One region of the Pueribacillus sp. YX66 genome, then DNA from elsewhere that is predicted to be linked to it. Evidence: predicted binding sites of a transcription regulator. Region 1 holds the regulator's gene; each other region holds the start of a gene.
What was found. The regulator CtsR, encoded in region 1, represses protease genes until heat stress. The targets are predictions, from matches to a motif close to ATGGTCAATAAAGGTCAAACA.
Positions count from the first base shown of each region.

Region 2: a site for CtsR is predicted at 2,010-2,030, ahead of ABU914_RS00820 (ATP-dependent Clp protease ATP-binding subunit). Genes of this name have one in related genera too.
Region 3: a site for CtsR is predicted at 2,121-2,141, ahead of clpP (ATP-dependent Clp endopeptidase proteolytic subunit ClpP). Genes of this name have one in related genera too.

Region 1 covers NZ_JBEUEL010000015.1:59,975-64,793, forward strand. Annotated here, with positions in the region: gene clpC (ATP-dependent protease ATP-binding subunit ClpC) at 1-1,444, opposite strand, end outside; gene mcsB (protein-arginine kinase McsB) at 1,476-2,543, opposite strand; gene mcsA (protein-arginine kinase activator protein McsA) at 2,547-3,083, opposite strand; gene ABU914_RS08655 (CtsR family transcriptional regulator) at 3,109-3,567, opposite strand; gene ABU914_RS08660 (MgtC/SapB family protein) at 3,780-4,481, opposite strand; rRNA gene rrf (5S ribosomal RNA) at 4,676-4,787, opposite strand.
Region 2 covers NZ_JBEUEL010000001.1:158,646-163,464, reverse strand. Annotated here, with positions in the region: gene ABU914_RS00820 (ATP-dependent Clp protease ATP-binding subunit) at 1-1,890, opposite strand, end outside; gene ABU914_RS00815 (amidase) at 2,168-3,577, opposite strand; gene ABU914_RS00810 (1,4-dihydroxy-2-naphthoate polyprenyltransferase) at 3,738-4,667, opposite strand.
Region 3 covers NZ_JBEUEL010000001.1:66,621-71,439, forward strand. Annotated here, with positions in the region: gene motA (flagellar motor stator protein MotA) at 1-533, shown strand, start outside; gene motB (flagellar motor protein MotB) at 508-1,260, shown strand; gene clpP (ATP-dependent Clp endopeptidase proteolytic subunit ClpP) at 1,479-2,063, opposite strand; gene ABU914_RS00350 (DMT family transporter) at 2,197-3,147, opposite strand; tRNA gene ABU914_RS00355 (tRNA-Arg) at 3,307-3,385, opposite strand; gene rpoN (RNA polymerase factor sigma-54) at 3,516-4,819, shown strand, end outside.

The DNA of each region.
Region 1 (4,819 bases):
TTGCAACGACTTTTGCAATATCTTCAGAAGTCACTTCTTGATTTTCTTGCCCTTGTTTTTCTTTCCATTCATTTTTCGTTTGTTCAACTTCTTCACGTAAGCGCTGTTCATGGTCACGAAGGGAAGCAGCTTTTTCAAACTCTTGGCTTTGAACAGCAGCATCTTTTTCTTTTCTAACTTCCTCAAGTTTTTGTTCCAATTCTTTCAAATTGGGTGGTGTTGTATAAGAACGTAGTCTTACTTTTGAGCCGGCTTCGTCAATAAGATCGATCGCTTTGTCCGGGAGAAATCGATCAGAAATATAACGGTCCGAAAGACGAACAGCCGCTTCAATCGACTCATCCGGGATTGTCACCCGATGGTGTGCTTCGTATCGATCACGTAGACCTCTCAAAATTTGAATCGATTCTTCTAACGTTGGCTCATTCACTTGAATCGGTTGAAAACGACGTTCAAGCGCTGCATCTTTCTCAATATATTTTCGATATTCATCTAATGTTGTCGCTCCGATACATTGCAATTCACCACGAGAAAGCGCTGGCTTCAATATGTTCGACGCATCGATTGCACCTTCGGCACCACCAGCTCCGATTAACGTGTGCAATTCATCGATGAACAAAATGATGTTGCCAGCTTGACGAATTTCGTCCATCACTTTTTTCAAACGATCCTCGAATTCACCGCGATATTTTGTACCAGCTACAACCGTTCCCATGTCAAGCGTCATCACACGCTTATCACGTAAAATCTCTGGTACTTCATTGTCGACGATTTGTTGAGCCAATCCTTCGGCAATCGCTGTTTTCCCAACACCTGGCTCACCGATAATAACTGGATTGTTTTTCGTACGACGACTTAATACTTCAATGACACGTTGAATTTCTTTGCTTCTCCCAATGACAGGATCGAGTCCACCCTCACGTGCCACTTGTGTTAAATCGCGCGCCAGACTATCTAGTGTCGGTGTATTCGCATTCGTAATCGCACTTTGGTTGCTCGAGCTTGTTTCATTACTTCCTAACAATTGAAGCACTTGCTGTCTTGCTTTATTTAAACTAATTCCTAAATTGTTAAGTACCCGTGCAGCAACCCCTTCACCTTCGCGAATTAAACCGAGCAAAATGTGCTCCGTCCCAACGTAAGAATGCCCTAACTTACGAGCTTCATCCATCGAAAGCTCAATCACTTTTTTCGCTCGTGGTGTATAATGGATTGATTGCACTTTTTCTGTGCTACTACCAATGAGCGACTCCACTTCTTTTTGAATTTTTTCAGGGTCAAGATTTAAAGCGATTAATGCTTTTGCTGCAATACCTTCTCCTTCACGAATAAGTCCTAACAATATATGTTCTGTTCCTACGTTATGATGACCTAATCGGATCGCTTCTTCCTGAGCAAGCGCCAACACTTTTTGCGCTCTTTCTGTAAATCTTCCAAACATCATATTCGGTTCATCCTCCTTCTACGTATTCGCCTTATTGCTCTTTTAATTTTAATGCCTCGCGTATAATCGATGCTCTACGAATATCACGTTCATTCGGACTGAGGCGTTCTCCTGCATATTGCTGTAAAAAGCCTGGTTGAGTTAAGATCATTAACTCATTTAAAATCGTCCGAGATACATCTTGAATAAGCGAAAGATCGATACCAAGACGAACATCTGACAAACAATTTGCCGCTTCTTTAGAATCGATAATCCGGCTATATTGCAAAACGCCATATGAACGATATACACGGTTCTCCAATTGCGTTTTTGAATTTTGCAAAAGCATTTCTCTTGCGTGTCGCTCACGTTCAATGAGCTGTAATACAACGCTTTGCAAGTCTTCCACTATATCCATTTCCGACTTGCCTAACGTCATTTGATTAGAAATTTGAAAAAGGTTACCTAATGCTTCGCTACCTTCCCCGTAAATTCCTCTTACGACAAGCCCTAGTTGATTAATTGCTGGGGCAATTCGGTTTAGTTGTTGTGTTAACACAAGGGCTGGCAAATGCATCATAACCGATGCGCGCATCCCGGTTCCAACGTTCGTAGGGCAACTTGTCAAGTAGCCTCGCTTTTCATCAAAAGCAAAATCAAGTGTTTCTTCGAGTAAATCATCAATATGATTCGAACGTTCAAGTACTTCTTTTAATTTTAAACCAGAGGCTAGATGTTGAATACGAATATGGTCCTCTTCATTTATCATAATGCTGATTGACTCATCTGCACTAAGTAGAACAGCACCATGGGATGCATCATTCGCGAGATGTGGACTAATAAGATGCTTTTCGACTAATACTTGCTTTTGAATCGACTCCATATCTTGCATAAGGATTAGCTCGAGCTTTGCTAATTCATCGTTTGTATGTTTTCCGATGTGTGACTTTATTTGATTTAATACCGCTTCCCCATCGTGTTTATATGTTAAAAGTGGAAATGTATATTCATCAAGGTTCCTTGCTAATCGTATGCGACTACTTAAAACGATATCATCATCTGGCCCCGATTCTTTCATCCATGGACTAATTGCTTCACTAATAAATCGCTCTAATGACATCGATCATTCCCCCTTTTCATCTCCATATTGTTTTTCGAGGGAACGAAGCTCATCACGAATGAGCGCTGCTTTTTCAAACTCTTCTTTTTCAATATAATCTTGCATCGTTTCTTTTAAAAGAGCAATTTTTTTCCTTACATGAAGATCAGCTGCGCCGCGCTTCGGAATTTTCCCCGAGTGAGTATGATTTCCGCTGTGTACTCGTTTAAGAAGGGGATCAAGTTTCGCGTCAAATGTTTCATAACAATTTGCACAACCAAACCGTCCAATTTTCGCAAATTGTTCATACGTCATTCCACACTTTTCACATTTTGGACTCGCAAATGTAAAACTGTTCGTTTTTTTATTATTTTTGAAAGGTTGGTCAAAATTTAACAATCCTGTTAATAACTGATGAATAGAAAAGTTATTTTGCCCGTAGATCATATCTCCTTTATTTTTAGCACACTGCTCACATAAGTGCATCTCCATCTTTTCCCCATTTACAATTTTCGTAAAATGGAGTGTTGCAGGATGGATTTTGCAATTTTGACATTCCACTTTTCACCCCTCCATATCCCATATACTATATTTTATATTTTAAAGTAATAAACATCGCTTTTAGTAAATTCGCTCTCAGTTCATCACGTGTCGGCAAATCAATAGAGATTGTCTCCCGATCGATGACACTTAACATCATTCTAGCTTCTCTTTCAGATATCACTTTTTCTTCAAGTAAGCGGAAAATTAAATCTTCTGCCGCAGTTTGTGATAATTTATAACCGATTAACTCGATCAATTGATCGATTAACTCAGCTTTATCATTTGGTCGAATTTTAATAATCCGGATATACCCTCCCCCACCCCGTTTACTCTCCACGATATAGCCTTTTTCAACTGTAAATCTCGTATTGATCACATAGTTAATTTGTGAGGGGACGCATTGAAATTTTTCTGCAACTTCATGTCGCTTTATTTCAATCGTATTACTTCCGCTCAAAATTTTCTTCAAATAGGCTTCAATGATATCAGAAATATTTTTCATCGACCTCCCCACCTTTCTGACTTTGACTATATTTGACTTTATGTATTTAGTATACTCGATCTAAAAAAAAGGTTGCAACCCTTTCAGACAAGTATTTTCAATAATTGGGCACAAATCCACTACTGAAATTTTTACAAGCATCCCCATTCAATCCCTTATTTACCTATTTTCCCCATTTCGACCTGAAACAAAACATAATTAATCATGATTATTTAATCGATACCATTCACAACTTTTAACACACGATTATGACTCATCAACTGATCGATTGCCAAAGTCATATTTTTATTGCGGTTATACTGACAATGGAGCGTATATTTTCGAAGGATGATTCCATCTTTTTTTAATTTATCAACCGATTTTTTTTCAACGCGAATTGAAAATGAGTCTAACATTTGTGTAACATCTTGCAATGTCAAGTCGTCATCGCCTTGTACAATTAACACTCTACGACTTTCCTTTTTCACGTACAGCGGTTCAATTTTTGTCAGTAAAAACAAGCTTAGAACAACGATCACCGTAGCTAAAATCGCTTCAAAATACATTCCTGCTCCGACAACTAACCCAATTCCAGCAACAACCCAGATCGAAGCAGCTGTCGTCAGTCCTCTCACCATTCGACCATGAACAATAATTGTACCTGCACCTAGAAAACCGATCCCACTAATGACATACGATGGAATACGAGCAGGATCAAAACGTACATTTTCATGCATACCAATATGTTTTTCAAATCCGTAAATTGACATCGTCATCATTAAGCAAGAGCCAACACCGACTAAAAGATGTGTTCTCAACCCCGCTGGATGTTGTTTAAACTCTCTTTCTAATCCAACAAAACCAGCTAACACAGCAGCAACAAACATCCGTACTGCCACAACAAATAGATCATGATTAAACAATGAGGATAACACCGACAATTCGTCACCTTCTTTCTATCTTCTTAAAATTAGTATATTAAGAAGATGCTTTTCCTATTGAAGTCATCAACAAATTATTATTGGATAACCCACTTTTTTAATAAAAACAAAAAGAACTCGCTCAAACATCAACTTACTCCTAAAAAGCAAAAAAACAGCGACTTATCGCTGTTTATTTCTCCAAATCTGCCCAGCAACGTCCTACTCTCACAGGCAAAGCCCATTACCATCGGCGCTGAAGAGCTTAACTTCCGTGTTCGGCATGGGAACGGGTGTGACCTCTTCGCTATCGTCACTAGACAGTCGTCGGTATGTTCAACAATTTGTGTTGA
Region 2 (4,819 bases), on a different contig from region 1:
AAGCATGAGCGAAATGATCGCTAACAAGTGTTCTTCATCTAATTCTTTAAAGCGAATAATGCTATCAAAACGGTTAAGAAACTCAGGTTTGAAATAAGGGGTTAAGCTTTCAAGATCAGCAACAGCATTTGATTCGTCTGCATTAAACCCGACTTTGATTTCTTTCACGCCGGAACCAGCATTACTTGTCATAATGATAACTGTATCTTTAAAACTGACTGTGCGCCCTTGGCTATCAGTTAATCGACCGTCTTCCATAATTTGCAAGAACATATGCTGAACGTCTGGATGTGCTTTTTCAATTTCATCCAAAAGCACGATACTGTAAGGGTTGCGTCGAACTTTTTCAGTTAATTGTCCTGCTTCTTCATGTCCGACATACCCAGGAGGTGACCCGATAATTTTCGAAACTGAATGTTTTTCCATATACTCACTCATGTCTAAACGAATAAACGCATCTTTCGAGCCAAATAACTCTTCAGCTAACACTCGCGTTAATTCTGTCTTACCTACACCTGTAGGACCAACGAATAAAAATGAACCGATTGGGCGATCTTTCGCTTTTAAACCTGCACGACTACGGCGAATCGCTTTAGCTACTTTTTCAACAGCTTCATCTTGACCAATCACTTTTTTCGCTAAATTTGCTTGTAAGTTTTGCAGTTTCGATTGTTCATCTGCTTGAAGTTTCGTAACAGGGATACCTGTTTTTTCTTCAATAATTTGTTGAATATCTTCAACAGTTACAACTTCTTTTTCATTTTCTTCAGCTTGTTCCAACTCTTGTTGAATTCGTAGTTCTTCTGTTCGCAAGTAAGCAGCACGTTCATAATCTTCTTCGCTTGCTGCTTTTTCTTTCTCAGCGATAATTTCTTGTAAGCGTGCTTCTGCTTTTCCACGATCCGTTGCGGACTGAATTAAGTTTTTCTTAGAACCTGCTTCATCAAGCAAATCAATCGCTTTGTCTGGCAGGAATCGATCTTGAATATAACGATGCGATAAAGTCGCACACGCTTCTAGCGCATCATCAGAATAACGAATTTCATGATAATCTTCGTATTTTGGCTGTAAACCTTTCAAAATTTCTAGCGTTGCTTCAACAGATGGTTCGTCAACAACAACAGGCTGAAAACGACGTTCTAGTGCGGCATCTTTCTCAATTTGACGGTATTCGTTTAACGTTGTTGCTCCGACCAATTGAAGTTCGCCGCGTGCAAGTGCAGGTTTAAAAATATTTCCGACATCCATAGAAGAGCCTTCCGCAGTTCCTGCACCAACGATTAAGTGAAGCTCATCGACGAATAAAATAACATCTTGACGTTGCTTTAATTCAGTAATAAGCTGCTTCATTCTTTCTTCAAATTGCCCGCGAATCCCTGTATTTGCAACGAGTGAAGCCACATCTAGCAAATACACTTCTTTGTTCAATAACTTGGTCGGAACGTTTCCTTCATAAATTTTTAGAGCAAGTCCTTCTGCAATTGCAGTTTTTCCTACTCCTGGTTCTCCGATAAGCACTGGATTATTTTTGTTTCGACGGTTCAAAATTTCGATGACGCGATCAATTTCTTTATCTCGACCGATAACTGGATCGATGCGTCCTGCTTTTGCATCATTCATTAAATTGTGACCAAGTTGCTCAAGTAACCCACCTTGTTGCTGTTGCACTTTTTGCTGTACTTGAGGACCATGACCTTGACCATTCATAAAACCTTGGAACATGTCGTTGAAATGATTTCCGAACATCGATTGAAATTGAGCTTGACTATCTTTTTGAATTTCACGATAACAAGTTTCACATAATTTAAATTGTTGAATCTTTCCATTCAGACCTAGTTTCATCTGAATTGTTGCTTTGTTTGTTTGACATTTTTCACAAACTCCCATCATTCATTTCCTCCTTTTTAATTTTTTCTAGTTTCCTAGCAATCTAAGTTTATTATTTGCTTTGACTTTGATTATCTTTGACCTTTGTTCGAAAAAAATTTATTAACTTAAATTAGGTCTTTTACTTGACCAACTTTGACCTTTGCTTTTATTATACTCTGACCTTCTTTGACTTTCAAGTGTTTTATGAAAATTTTTTTCGGAATTATCAATACGAGTTTTTAAAACAACAATTTTAAATCCGTCACTACAAAAGCAGCAACGGATTTAAATGACATACTCATACGTTTGGAGGACTTATATATGTTTCAAATGCGTGCTCATATTGTTTGCATAGTTGTAATAATTCGTTATCTGCAAACTTTTTACTCGCTATTTGAAGTCCGACAGGCAATCCTGCTTCTGTTAATCCAACTGGCAAGGAAGCAGCTGGGTGACCTGTAAGATTGTATGCTTGGGTTAGCATCCAATCGTTTACCGGATTTACCTCTTTCCCATTAATGACAGATGGACCAGCGAATTGATGGTCAAAAGCTGTAGTCGCTAACGTCGGGGACACGATATAATCATATTCTTGAAAAAGCTGTTGAATCGCATTCCAAACTTTCGTACGATTCCAATCTAACCGTTTATAATCTACAGCCGTTATTTTTCTGCCTACTGCAATCATCTTTGCTAAATTATCTGAAAAGCTTTCTGGCTGTGCATCGTAAAGGTCACCATAGTTTGTCGCATAGCTAACACACCAGAGGCCCGAAAACGTTCGTAATAAATCGCGTTTGCTTAAACCTAAATCAATGTTCACTTCTTCAACTTGACATCCGAGGTCAGTAAAATTTTTACAAGCTTTTTGAATGACTGATAAAACGTCATGAGAGATTTCGAATAAACCGAAATTAGGAGTGTATGCAATTTTAATATCTTTCAACGCTTTTATTTCATGTTTTTCCGTTATCGGCGCTGAATCAGGGTCGTCCTCTGCATACCCTCGCATGACCGAAAATAACAAAACAGCATCTTCTACTGTTCTCGTCATTGGGCCATTATGTAAGTAAGGATGCTGAGAACCGAAGACATTTTTCAGATTACCATCATGTGGTACAACACCAAAAGTCGGCTTAAAACCAAAAGTCCCAGTTAACGATGCAGGAATACGAATAGAACCTCCTCCATCACTACCTTCAGCGAATGGAGCGAGCTTTCCAGCAACTGCTGCTGCCGAGCCGCCACTTGAACCCCCCGGAGTTAATGTCTCATCCCAAGGGTTTTTTGTCGTCCCAAAGAGCGGATTATCTGTCGTCCCTTTGTGACCAAATTCTGGTGTATTCGTTTTGCCTATTACGATCGCTCCGGCTGATTTCACTCTTTTTAAAAACGTTGGTTCATAATTAGGTACAAAATCTTTAAAAACAGGTGAACCATAAGTTGTCACAATTCCTTCTGTTGGGGTTAAATCTTTTATCGCAATAGGTATCCCGTGAAGAGCACCAACACTTTCACCTTTCATTAACACGTCTTCCGCTTTTTTAGCTTCATCTAACGCCTGATCATTCATCGTAACGTATGCATTCCATTTTTTATTTTCTTGTTCAATCCGTTCTAAGTAAGCATTCATCACTTCCACTGGAGATAGTTGTTTCATTTGAATTTGATTACATAGTTCAGTTGCAGATAAATCAGTTATTTCCATTTTATTCACCTCTTCATTTTTTCTTAGTCTATATTATACTTTTGACATGAGTATGAAAATTCCTTTTATAGCACTTCATTTCGCCTTAAACGTACTACACTGAGTTTCGAAAAAAATAGACACGAAACAGAAAAAACGATAGCACTAGCCACCGTTTTTCTCAGAAAATATATTCAATTAATAAACCGATCGAGACAAGAAAGCCAAAAATCGTATGCATTTGAGCTGTTGCTTTCATCGCTGGCATCATTTCAACTGGACGCGTCTTTCCAACAAAACTCTTAGTTGCTAGGATCGCTTTCGGTACACTTAAAAAGACGAGAAGCAACCACAATGTACCATAGCCTGTAATCACCATTCCGACAATCCATAAATATGAAACGGCAAACATCGCAGCTAAAAATTTAATCGAGTTTTCGTGTCCTAAAAGAATCGCAAGCGTTCTTCGTCCACTTTTCTCATCACCTTCACGATCACGAATGTTGTTCGATGTTAAAATTGCACCACACAAAATCGAAATTGGGATTGAGATTAACACGCTTTCGGTCGTAACGGTTCCCGTTTGAATAAAGAACGAAATAAGAATAATGACAAGACCCATGAAGAACCCAGAAACGATTTCACCGAAAGGAGTATATGCAATCGGGTAAGGACCCCCTGTATAGAAATAGCCCGCTGCCATTGAAATCGCACCTATAACAGCAATCCACCAACTTGTTGTCGCTGAAATGTAGACTCCGAGCAATAGAGCAATCGCAAATAAAATAAGACCGAGTCGTAAAACAACGGCTGGTTCAACACCATCTCTTACAATTGCACCGCCGATCCCTACGGAGTCTTTCGTATCGAGCCCGCGTTTATAATCATAATATTCGTTAAACATATTCGTAGCTGTTTGGATTAATAAGGAAGCAAATAACATCGCTAGAAAAAGAAGCATGTGAAACTCTCCATACAATAGTGCAAGCATTGTTCCGATAAATACAGGAATAAACGCTGCAGTTAACGTATGCGGACGTAACAAGCGCCACCATACTTGCCAGCCTGAAGGTTGCTTCACGTCTTCTTGACGTTCAATAATAGCTGACATCGCCTTCTCTCCCCTTCATCAAATACGTCTCCAAGCATGACATCCAGAATCACTTTTTTGGATGAATGACTAAGGCTCTACCTTTATAGCGATAATTTTAACTCTTCTTAATAAAGGTAAATACTAGTTTAAGTTTAGAAGAACAGCCAACA
Region 3 (4,819 bases), on a different contig from region 1:
AAGGGATTTTGTTTTTGGAAGGTCGTGTAGGTGAAGTTGAAGATCCGTTTTTGCGCAATGGTATGAAACTCGTCATTGATGGACAGTCACCTGAGTTTATACGCGACGTGATGAATGAGCAACTGAATGCATTGGAAGAACGGCATGAAGCAGGAGCACAAATTTTTTCACAAGCGGGTACGTACGCACCGACTCTTGGAGTGTTAGGGGCAGTGATTGGACTCATTGCTGCCTTAGGTAATATCGCAAACTTTGATATTCTTGGTGAAGCGATAGCAGCTGCATTTATCGCTACGTTGCTCGGAATTTTCTCTGGATATGTATTATGGCATCCGTTTGCTAACAAATTAAGACGGAAATCAAAAGAAGAAATTCGCATTCGTGAAATTATGATTGAAGGTATTTTATCGATTCAAAATGGTCAATCGCCGAGAGCGATTCAAGAAAAGTTAGCGAGCTATCTCCCTTTAAATGAAAGTGCAAGCTTGCTCAAAGAGGGGGAAGAATATGGCAAGAAACAGGAAGCGTCATAAGGAAAACGAAGGAATGAATGAGTCGTGGCTTCTTCCTTACGCAGATATGCTCACTTTGCTACTCGCATTGTTTATCGTACTGTTTGCGATGAGTTCATTAGATGCTGCCAAGTTTCGTGACCTTGCCCAGTCGTTAAGTAGTGTATTTACATCGAGTTCTGGGATTATGGAATATCCGAGCCCTAATGAGCAAATTGTACCTGACGAAATGTCGAGTGAACTGCATGATACAGCTGCGATGAATGAACTGGAAGAATTAATAGCGTTGCAGAAACGGATTGATGAATATATTCAAAGTCACGATTTAACGAACCGTTTAACGACAAATTTATCAGGCGAAGGATTGCAAATTACAATTTTAGATGATGCATTATTTGATTCTGGTAGTGCTGATGTAAAAAAAGAAGCTCATGAATTAGGTGTCGAAATTTCCAAGTTTATCGTATCTGATCCGCCACGGCATGTAACGATAAGTGGTCATACAGACAACGTTCCGATTCATAATGCAGCGTATAGCTCAAATTGGCATCTAAGTGTGATGCGTGCAATTCATTTTATGGAAGTGTTGTTGGAAAATGATAATCTTGAGCCCGATTATTTAAGTGCAAAAGGATACGGGGAATATCGGCCGATTGCAAACAATGATACTGCAGAAAACCGTGCGAAAAATCGCCGGGTTGAAGTGTTAATCACTCCAAACTATGACTTGAAAATTAATGAAGAATAAGCGAACTCGCCCTACTTGTTGGGCGAGTTCAACTCGTTGAGGAACACTTTCATCCATCGTGGCTGAAGTACAGGTTGTATGAGCATAAACGTTGCCATAGAGTTTGTGCTCATTAATAAAGTGTCTCTCTTCTCTCTGTTAATCGTTAAAAAAATATAGACAAAGTCGCTTTTTTTGACTTTGTCTACTTGATACTCATCTAAAGAAAGGTGAGTATTTTATTTCGTCTCGTAAAGGACTTCGTCAATGAGTCCGTATTCTTTCGCTTCTTCAGCAGATAAAAACTTATCTCGGTCGGTATCACGTTCAATGATTTCGAGTGATTGACCTGTACGCTCAGCATAGATTTTGTTAAGTTTCTCACGCATTTGAATAATCCGTTTCGCATGAATTTCAATATCAGCAGCTTGCCCTTGTGTGCCACCAAGAGGCTGGTGAATCATGACTTCACTATTTGGAAGAGCAAAACGTTTTCCTTTTGCACCAGCCATTAATAAAAAGGATCCCATTGAAGCAGCCAATCCGATACAAATCGTGGATACGTCAGGTTTAATGTGTTGCATCGTATCGTAAATCGCCATTCCCGCCGTGATTGAACCACCAGGACTATTAATGTAAAGAGAAATATCTTTATCAGGATCTTCGGCAGCTAAAAATAAAAGCTGTGCGACGATTGAGTTTGCAACCGTATCGTCAATTGCACTTCCAAGCATGATGATGCGGTCTTTCAGTAAGCGAGAGTAAATGTCATACGCACGTTCTCCTCTGCTCGTTTGTTCAATGACTGTAGGTATTAAATGCATATACGTTCATCCTCCTTTTATTTCAAAAAGCACTTTATGTAGTTCCATCATAACTAAAAGGTCAAGATAGGTCAAATATAAAGTTTGCTAAAATTTCCTTTTAATTTAAAAAATGCTTTGATAAAGTCTCCGTCTACATCTTTCCCGTAACATTCTTTTTTAAAACGTCTTTCATTAATGGCTTGTTGTCTGGAAAGATTGTTAAAAAAATGATATTCGTTAAAATCAAACCCGAGCCAATCAGTTGAAAGATGCCGAACGGAATTTGTAACCATAAAACTGAAGTGATGATTGCAGTGAGTGGCTCAACAGTTCCTAGCAAGCTCGTTTCTTGAGGTTTTAAATACGTAAGACTTTCAAGATAAAACCAAAAGGCAAACATCGTACCGAAAATAACGACAAAAATTAAATAACCAACGGTCGAAATCGTCCAGTCGGTCATGTCGACCTCCCAAGGTGGGTAAAAAAGAGCAAGGCAGCTTCCGCCGATGAGCATAGCCCAACCGACGACAGCTAGTGAACCCCACTTATCAAGTAAGCGTTTCGGATAAAGGGTATAGAAGGCGAGGGCAATTCCCGATAAAATACCCCAAATGATTGCGCCGATTGGGACAGACAAATGATGGACAGACCCGTTTGTAAGGAGTAGAAAAGTTCCCGTTAGTGCAAGCAAAATCGCGATGATTTCTTTACGTTGAAGTAGGGTCACTTTATTTATAATTAAATAAATCATAATAAAAATTGGTGCTAAATATTGAAGCAATGTTGCGACCGCAGCGTTACCTAATTGGATGGATATCATATATGTGTATTGAACGGCGAGCATTCCTAAAAGACTAAACACGATCAATTTAATTGCATCTTGTCGATTTGACCATATGCGAATGACGTTCATTTTCTTTTTTCTTAGTCCTGCGATCGTAAGCAACATAAGGCCCGAGACGATGAGACGAAATGACACGAGCCACTCAACGGACATGTTTTCATTATGAAACAAATGTTGAGCAACCGTCCCGCCAACACCCCAAAATGAGGCACCTAAAAGGACATATACATATCCAATCCATCGAGAGTCTCTATTCATACTGAACCCCATTTCATCATATACGGAGCAAGTCAAAGTTCAAACGTATATTTTTTATGTACAAAAAAAGCGGCTGATTAAATCATCCGCTTTTTTCCATTATGTAAGAATAAAAATAAGCTGTCGCTTAATACATTTCATCAAATTATACTTTATGTATGGCGCGCTCGAGAGGACTCGAACCCCTGCATGACGTGGTACCGGAAACCACCGCTCTATCCAGCTGAGCTACGAGCGCAAACTGCATTCTTCATTATACTTGAAAAAAAACAAGTTTGCAATGTCAAATGATGTCATTTATTATTTCGAAAAAAGTCGAACTGTAACAAGTGCTTCTATAGTAATATATTAAGAAGGAGGGCGTGATGATGTTGGAAATTGGTTTATTTCAAAAACAGACAACAAAGCTCGTCATGACGACTGAACTCCGTCAAGCGATTTCGATTTTACAATACTCGAACACTGAATTACTCGATTTCTTGAAAGAAGAAGCGTTAGAAAATCCGTTATTAGAATTAAAAGAAGATAAATCTGACGACGGAGCGTTGTATTACCAGAGCTATTCAAATGGATCGTCATCGCACGATTCAGACAATGAAAACGATAATCCTGTCGATTATTTTCATAATAAAGAAGAAAATTTACAAGCTTATTTGCTAAAACAAGCGCACGAGTTGTCTTTTCCTAAGCATGAGCGAGGAATCGTCGTGTTTTTAATTGAAAACCTTGACGATGCAGGATACTTAACGATTTCGCTTGAAGATGCTGCAACAATATTAAAAATAGATGAAGAAGAGGTTGCAGCTGCCTTCGAGTTGTTTCGCCAGTTTGAACCGATCGGAATCGGAGCTCGATCATTACAAGAATGTTTGCTTTGGCAACTTGAAAATTTGGAAGAGCGCAGTCCACTAACAGAATGGATTGTGAAGGATGATTTGGAACGATTGGCGACCAAAAAGTGGGCAGAACTTGCTAAGAAGTATGATGTCACATTGGCGGACATTCAAGCCTCGGCTGATCTTATACGTATGCTTGACCCGAAGCCAGGGTCGGCATTTAGCGATGAGACGACGAAATATTTAATTCCTGACGTCACCGTTGAAAGAGGCGATGATGGCTATCGTGTCATCGTCAACGATTATATGTTGCCGACTGTTCAGTTAAATCGCCAGTATCAATACATGTTATCACAAACAGGAAAAGACGAGGCACAGAAATATATGCATGAAAAACATAGTAAAGTGCTTTGGCTCATTCGTAGTATTGAACAACGTAGACTTACGCTACAAATGCTGACAGAGGCCATTGTAGAAAAGCAAACGGATTTTCTTGAAAAAGGGTTAGCCTATTTAAAACCTATGACGTTAAAAGAAGTTGCCGAGCAGATTGGGGTGCATGAATCTACAGTGAGCCGTGCTGTAAGACAAAAAGTGATCCAAACCCCGAAAGGTATTTTTGAATTAAAAGATATGTTTACATCAAAAATTCAATCTTCCGATGGAAGCGGAGCTTCTTCAACCGCGGTCAAACACGCAATCGTGAAACTAATTGAATCAGAAAACAAACAAAAACCGTTATCAGACCAAAAGATTTCGGATCTTTTAAAAGAACGTGAAGGGATAGCGATTTCAAGAAGAACGGTAGCAAAGTACCGTGAAGAGTTGCACATCCC